DNA from 3 places in the Cryptosporangium sp. NPDC051539 genome. Region 3 is predicted to be linked to each of the others. Evidence: riboswitches for the same ligand, from Rfam matches in the RefSeq annotation. Region 3 holds a riboswitch; each other region holds the start of a gene.
What was found. Region 3 has a riboswitch for cobalamin ahead of ACIBZJ_RS04545 (CbtB-domain containing protein). Riboswitches for the same ligand answer to the same signal wherever they lie in the genome.
Positions count from the first base shown of each region.

Region 1 (2,253 bases), on a different contig from region 3:
TCCCCGGCCACGCTCCTCACGATCCCCATCTGGGCCACGCTCAACCGCCCCAGCGGAGCCCCGAACCCGATCGCCGTCCCGCCGCTCAGCAGGCCGATCAGTCCCGTCGGCACCACCGGTTCGGGTAAGACGTCGGCCGCCGTTCCCGACGCGCCGGGTGAGAACCGTGCGCCGGGTGAGAACCGTGCGCCGGGTGAGGACCGTGCGCCGGGTGAGGACCGTGCGCCGGGTGAGGACCGTGCGCCGGGTGAGATTCGCGCGCCGAGTGCGAGCCGCGCGGCGACGCGGGCGGGGCCGTCGTCCAGCTCGGACAGGCGCCAGGCCCCGGAGGCCTGTGCCTCGCGCTCGGCGAGGAAGGCCCTCGCGGCGGCGATCAGGACCGGAACGGCCTGGTCCGGACCCACCCGCAGGCCGCTGTCGACCCCGGCCAGCAGCAGCCTGTCAGACCCCAGCAGCACGGTCACGTCCGCACCCAGCCCGGCCACGTCGCGGTCGGTGTCCACCGCGAACAGGAACCGGCCGGGGAGCTCGGCCAGCTCCGGCGCACCGCACAGCGCCGCGTCCAGCGCCGACACCACCGCCTGCACCCCACCCAGCGGAGACGCGACGATGTTCCGCACCCGCTCGTGCGTCTCGGACGGGAGCAGCCCGGCCGCGGCCAGCCGTTCGGCGAGCGCCGCCGGGTCGGACACGCCCCGGATCTGCAGATTGGCCCGGGACGTCAACTCGATCGGCCCGAACGGAAGCAACGCGTCCCACTGAGTGAGGCTCACCACGCCGCCCGGCACCCGGATCCGGGCCAGACCGCCGTCCGCCGCCGGGTGGACCTGCAGCGCGCCGGGGCAGCTGTCGGCCGCCGTGCGGCGGGGAGCGGGCGCGGCGGTGGGCATAGCCGGATGCTACGTGTCCCACTTGGCGCCACTTGACGGAAGCGACCGTGATCACCACTGTTGAGAAAGCCAGAAGCGGTGTCGGACGGAGGAAGCCGGTGTGAATCCGGCGCGGTCCCGCCACTGTCACCGGGGAGCGACCTCGCGCTCGAAGCCACTGCGTCACCGCGGGAAGGCATGCGAGGGAGCATCGATCCGGGAGCCAGGAGACTCCGGGCACCGCTGAGGCAACGGACCACCGTTGCCGAACCACGACCCGGGGCGCGGACCCCGAGTGAGGACGCCCCGCGTGATTCTGCTGCTCTCGACGTCGGACACCGACCTGCTCTCGGCGCGGGCGAGCGGGGCTCCCTACCGCCTCGCGAACCCGGCCCGCACAGGGGTAGACGATCTGCCCGCGCTGGTGGACGGCGTGGACCTGGTCGTCGTCCGGATCCTCGGCGGACGCCGGGCCTGGGAAGAGGGCCTGGACGCGCTGCTGGCCGGACCGCGGCCGGTCGTCGTGCTGGGCGGGGAGATCGCACCGGACGCCGACCTGATGCAGCTCTCCACGGTGCCGGCCGGTGTCGCGGCCGAGGCCCACGCCTACCTGGCCCAGGGCGGCGCGCCCAACCTCGAGCAGCTCCACAACTTCCTCAGCGACACGATCCTGCTCACCGGCCTCGGCTTCGAGCCCGCGGCCGACACCCCGACCTGGGGCGTGCTGGAACGGGCTCCGAGGGGCGGGGCTTCGACCCCGGCCAGCGGACCGAACCTCAGCGACCGCGCGCCGGAAACCCGCCGTCCGGTCATCGCGGTCCTGTACTACCGGGCCCACCACGTCGCCGGCAACACCGGGTTCGTGCACTCGCTGTGCGACGCGATCGAGGACGCGGGCGGGCGGGCGCTGCCGGTCTTCTGTGCTTCGCTGCGGACCGCCCCGGAAGAGCTGATCGCGACGCTCGAGACCGCCGACGCGCTGGTCGTGACCGTGCTCGCGGCCGGCGGCACGAAGCCCGCCACCGCGAGCGCCGGTGGCGACGACGACGCCTGGGACGTCGGCGCGCTCGCCGGCCTCGACGTCCCGATCCTGCAGGGCCTCTGCCTCACCAGCAGCCGGGCGACCTGGGACGCCAGTGACGACGGACTGTCCCCGCTGGACAACGCGACCCAGGTCGCGATCCCCGAGTTCGACGGCCGGATCATCACGGTGCCGTTCTCGTTCAAGGAGATCGACGACGACGGGCTGACCGTCTACGTCGCCGACCCCGAGCGCGCGGCCCGGGTGGCCGGCATCGCGGTGAAGCACGGCGTCCTGCGGCACATCCCGGCCGGTGCGAAGAAGATCGCGCTGATGCTCAGCGCGTACCCCACCAAGCACGCC
Region 1 covers NZ_JBITDV010000012.1:341,895-344,147, forward strand. Annotated here, with positions in the region: gene ACIBZJ_RS33670 (precorrin-3B synthase) at 1-890, opposite strand, end outside; cobalamin riboswitch at 979-1,103, shown strand; gene cobN (cobaltochelatase subunit CobN) at 1,180-2,253, shown strand, end outside.
Region 1: it holds a riboswitch for cobalamin, as region 3 does, so the genes downstream of both, cobN (cobaltochelatase subunit CobN) here and ACIBZJ_RS04545 (CbtB-domain containing protein) in region 3, are expected to answer to the same signal.

Region 2 (2,253 bases), on a different contig from region 3:
TCAGCCGCTCCCAGTCGATGTCGTCGCCGGTCAGGTGCGCGGCCAGGTTGACCGAACCGAGGTTGCAGACGGCGGTCTCGTCGTCGCTGGAGACCTCGATGATCTCGGTGCAGAGATTGGAGAGGTGGACGACGTTGCCGGGTTTCGCCGTCTGGTTCGCGAGCCGGTTGGACGCGTCCTTGAACGTCATCCAGCCGTTGCCGGTCTGGGCGAGCGTGCGCATCATCTTGCCGAAGAGATCACGAGCCTTGAGCTGACGAACCTGGCGGCCCGCGTGCTCGGCCGCCTCGTAGGCGTTGTCGAAGTCGGCGCCCCAGAGATCCGGGAAGTCCGGGAACTCGTCGGGGTCGAACAGTGACCAGACCCCGTCGTCCTCGACCCGGCGCATGAACAGGTCCGGGATCCAGTTCGCGAGGTTCAGGTTGTGGGTGCGGCGGGCGTCCTCGCCGGTGTTGTCGCGCAGTTCGAGGAACTCCTCGATGTCCGGGTGCCACGGTTCGAGGTAGACGCAGGCCGCGCCCTTGCGGCGTCCGCCCTGGTTGACGGCGGCGACCGACGCGTCGAGCGTGCGCAGGAACGGGACGATGCCGTTGGACTGGCCGTTCGTGCCGCGGATCAACGCACCCCGGCCGCGGACCCGGGAGAAGCCGATCCCGATACCGCCGGCGAACTTCGACAGGTTCGCGACCTGCGCGTACCGCTGGTAGATCGAGTCGAGCTCGTCCTTCGGCGAGTCCACCAGGTAGCAGGACGACATTTGGGTGTGGCGGGTGCCGGAGTTGAACAGCGTCGGCGAACTCGGCAGGTACGCGAGCGAGGCGAGCAGCCGGTAGAAACCGATCGCCTCCTTCGCGGTTGTGCTGAGCCCTGCTGCCACCCGGAGGAGCCAGTACTGCGGGGTCTCGACGACCTCGCGGGTGAGCGGGTGGCGGAGCAGGTACCGGTCGGCCACCGTCCGGAGTCCGAAGTACTCGAAGCGCAGGTCGTTCGTGACGTCGATCGCGTCGTCCAGCTTGCGGGCGTCGCGGGCCACGAAGGCGGCGGTCCCGTCACCGATCAGGCCCTGCTCGTGGCCCAGCGCGATCGACTGGCTGAAGCTCGCGATGCCCTGACCGCGGACTTCCTTGTCGAGGAATCCGGCGAGCAGCCGGGCGGCGAGCCGGGAGTACTGCGGCTCCTCGCCGATCATCTCCGCCGCGGTCTGGATGCTCAGCTGGTCGAGCTCGGCGGTGGTGGCGCCGTCGTAGAGACCGCTGATCGTCTTGGTGGCGACGCGGAGAGGATCGACGTCGGTGAGGTCGGTGGCGTGGCGCTCGACGGCACGGACGATCTTGTTGACGTCGACGGGTTCGGTGGCGCCGTTGCGCTTCCGGACTTGCATCTGCGGCCTGCGCTGAACCGGTGTCTCCGGCGTGGCCTCGGCGGTTGTCACAACTCTCTCCTCGCGAGTACGTCCAGGGTGAGGACGCGCGAGAACAGACACCATCGCGCACAGCGGCGTGCGGGGCTGGCGTCAGCCGTCCCGCGCGGCCTCCGACCGCCGGACCGTTGCCGGTCCGGCGCGCTGGCAGGTCTTCGGACTCGTGGGCTGTGCGCGGGTCGGTACCGCCGGTCGCGCCGTGGGGCGCGCAGGCAGAATCGGTCGCGCGGGCCTACTGGCCGTCGCTTCCCAGGCCGTTGCCGGGCCCAGTGCTTGGTTGACGGCGGTCGTTCCCACTTACCGCTGCGGGGCAGTCCCGGATTCTCACCGGGTTCCCTGTTGCCACGACCGATCTGGACGATCGGCCGAACCAGCTACGAGAGACACCATATCTAGGTGCGCCACAGAAGTCACACACAACATCTCGTGTCGGCGTTTTGCCGGGGCCGCTCAGGCGGATCGGGCGTCGACGGGGCGCCCGAGCAGGTGGGCGACGATCTCGCGGGTGGCCGGTGCCGGCGGCAAGCCCAGCTCGTCGCGCAGCAGCCTGCGCGTGGTGTGGTAGTGCCGGAGCGCTTCGCCCGGGTTGCCTTCCGCGAGGTGCACTTGCAGGACGCGGCGGTGCGCGCTCTCCCGCAACGGCTCGGTCGCACAGGCGCAGAGCGCCGCCTGCAAGGCCACGTGGTAGTGCCCCTCGTGCAGTGCCCGGTCCGCAGCCTCCTCCAGACGGTGCAGGCGTAGCTGACGGAACCGCTCACGCTCCGCGTCGACCCACGGCTCGTCCCAGGCCGGCAGGATCTCGCCGACCAGCTGAGTGATGTCGATCCGTTCGG
Region 2 covers NZ_JBITDV010000013.1:111,046-113,298, reverse strand. Annotated here, with positions in the region: gene ACIBZJ_RS34360 (ribonucleoside-diphosphate reductase subunit alpha) at 1-1,381, opposite strand, end outside; cobalamin riboswitch at 1,549-1,810, opposite strand; gene ACIBZJ_RS34355 (BTAD domain-containing putative transcriptional regulator) at 1,871-2,253, opposite strand, start outside.
Region 2: it holds a riboswitch for cobalamin, as region 3 does, so the genes downstream of both, ACIBZJ_RS34360 (ribonucleoside-diphosphate reductase subunit alpha) here and ACIBZJ_RS04545 (CbtB-domain containing protein) in region 3, are expected to answer to the same signal.

Region 3 (2,253 bases):
ACCGGCGGGCGGAGTGGGGCACCGTCGTGTCGATGCCCGCGAACACGGGCGAGTCCGAACTCATGGCGGCGCCTCTCGGTCTGCTCCCCGAATCTCGCGCCGTTCATCGTACTGATGCGATTGCGCCATCCGTCGGCGGTCAGTCGCCAGTGAACCTACCGGCGGTGTTCCGCCGGGCGGCGTAGAAAAAAGGGCGGGACCGTCACGCGTGGTCCCGCCCCGATCCGGCCTCAGGCCGGTACCGCGTCCGGGGCGCCGGTGGGCGCGGCTGCCGTCCGCGGGGCGAGCACACGCTCGGCGAGCGGACCGAAGACCAGGCCGAACGCGCCCCAGAGGACGAGCTGGGCCCCGACCGAGTACAGACGGAACGTGGCCAGCACGTCGGCCGGGAAGCCCTCGTAGACGATCCGGCCGCTCGGATCACGCAGCGGGAGGGGCGTCTCGGTGGCGCGTTCGCTGCCGGTCGCGGCCACGTTCGCCGCGAGGTGGCCGAGCGGCGGCAGCAGCAGCATCACGACCCCGCAGGCGACGACGTACGCACCGCCGGCCAGCAGCGTCGCGTTCCAGTTCCCGAAGCGGGGCGCGAGCCGCTGGCCGAGCCAGACCGCACCGCCGAGGAACACCAGCGACGCGAGCACCATCAGCAGGTACAGGCCACCGCGGGTGCCGATCGTGTCGTCGTTGCCGACCGCGGGCGGGTTGGCCGGGTACTTCAGCCAGGGCACCAGGAACAGCCCGACGAACGCACCGCCGGCGACCAGCATCGCCAGCACGCGCGGCCGTACGGCCCCGACCCGGCCGAGGCAGATCGCGTAGATCACGGTGGCCAGCAGGCCCATCGCGAGACCGAACACGATCATGCCGACGCCGATCCCGACGTTGGCCTGGACGGCCCGGGTGAACGTCTCCGGCTCCGGGCCCGGGATCGGCAGGCGGGCTGCCTGGTCGAGCGCCTCCTGGGCGGCGCCGCGACCCTGTTCGTAGTCGATGGCCTTCTGGATCTGCGGTTCGGCGAAGATCCGCGCGAAGACGAACGCGCACAGGCCACCGATCCCGCCGGCCAAAGCGCCGCGCAGGAGCAGTTTCAGCTCCATCAGTGGCAGGGGAAACCGATGAAGTGACGCGCGTCGTGCACGAACTCGTGGATGTGCACGTCGTTGCCGAAGACCGAGACCGCACCCTGGTCGACGCCGACGAAGTAGTAGGCCAGCAGGGCCAGTAACGCGGCGGCACCGAGGTAGACGGCACCGCGCGAGCCGGAGATGACCACCGGCGTGGCAGCGGGCCTGGCCGTGGGCCGGACAGCGGCGGACGGAGTTGTCACGTAAAGCCTCCTCTGGGGATCGTGCGTCCCCTTGCATGTAGGGCCTCGAGACGGCGCCAGTATCTGACTCACCGGCGGGAGCCGGCACACAGTGGCGCGACCGTGCTGGGTTTTCACCAGCTTCCTCGCACCGTCACGTGGGTTCGAACATAAGGCCGGACGGCTGCGGGGGTCAACCAGCAGGCGCGCCGGGCGGCACGCGAGGTCAGCAGGGGCAGTCGTCTCCGTACCCGGAACCGGCAGCGGACGCGGGCCCGGTCCCAGGGGCCGGTGCGGTCATCGGGGGGTCTCCAGGGCGCGGATCGTCAGGTCGGCGAAAGGGAGCGGGCAGCAGTCGCTCGCGGCGCACGCGGACAGGTCGTCGCACCCGGCGTCCAGCGCCTCGGCCAGCGTGTCGCGGATCGTCCGCAGGTCCCGGATCCGCTCCTCCACCTCGACGAGCTTCTCCCGCGCCCGGGCCCGCAGCCCGTGGTGACGGCGCCGCCCGACCTCCAGCAGGTCCGCGACCTCGTCAAGTGTGAACCCCAACCGCTGCGCGACCTTGATCACCCGCAGCACGGTCACCGCCTCGGCCGGGTACACGCGGTGGCCACCGGGCGTCCGGGCGGGCTCGGCCAGCAGTCCCCGGCGCTCGTAGTACCGGAGCGTCTGGGTGTTCACTCCGGCCGCTGCGGCGACCTCGCCGGTGCGGAGCGTGCCGCTCACGCCGGGACCCGTTCCAGCAGGCCGTCGAGCACCGCGATCCGGGCCGGCGGCACCTCGATCTCGAGCCAGAACTCCGAGGGACCGGCCGGGCCGAACCCGAACCGGAAGAACGAGCAGCATTGCGTCTCACGCGCCGCCAGGTCCTCCGCCCGCGCCCGGTGCGACGCGATCAGCAGCAACCGGACCCGCGTCGGCGTGACGCGCTCGGTGCGCCGTACCGCGTC
Region 3 covers NZ_JBITDV010000001.1:966,589-968,841, forward strand. Annotated here, with positions in the region: gene ACIBZJ_RS04535 (SAM-dependent methyltransferase) at 1-64, opposite strand, end outside; gene ACIBZJ_RS04540 (CbtA family protein) at 231-1,094, opposite strand; gene ACIBZJ_RS04545 (CbtB-domain containing protein) at 1,094-1,270, opposite strand; adenosylcobalamin (AdoCbl) riboswitch at 1,371-1,462, opposite strand; gene ACIBZJ_RS04550 (MerR family transcriptional regulator) at 1,601-2,029, opposite strand; gene ACIBZJ_RS04555 (hypothetical protein) at 2,026-2,253, opposite strand, start outside.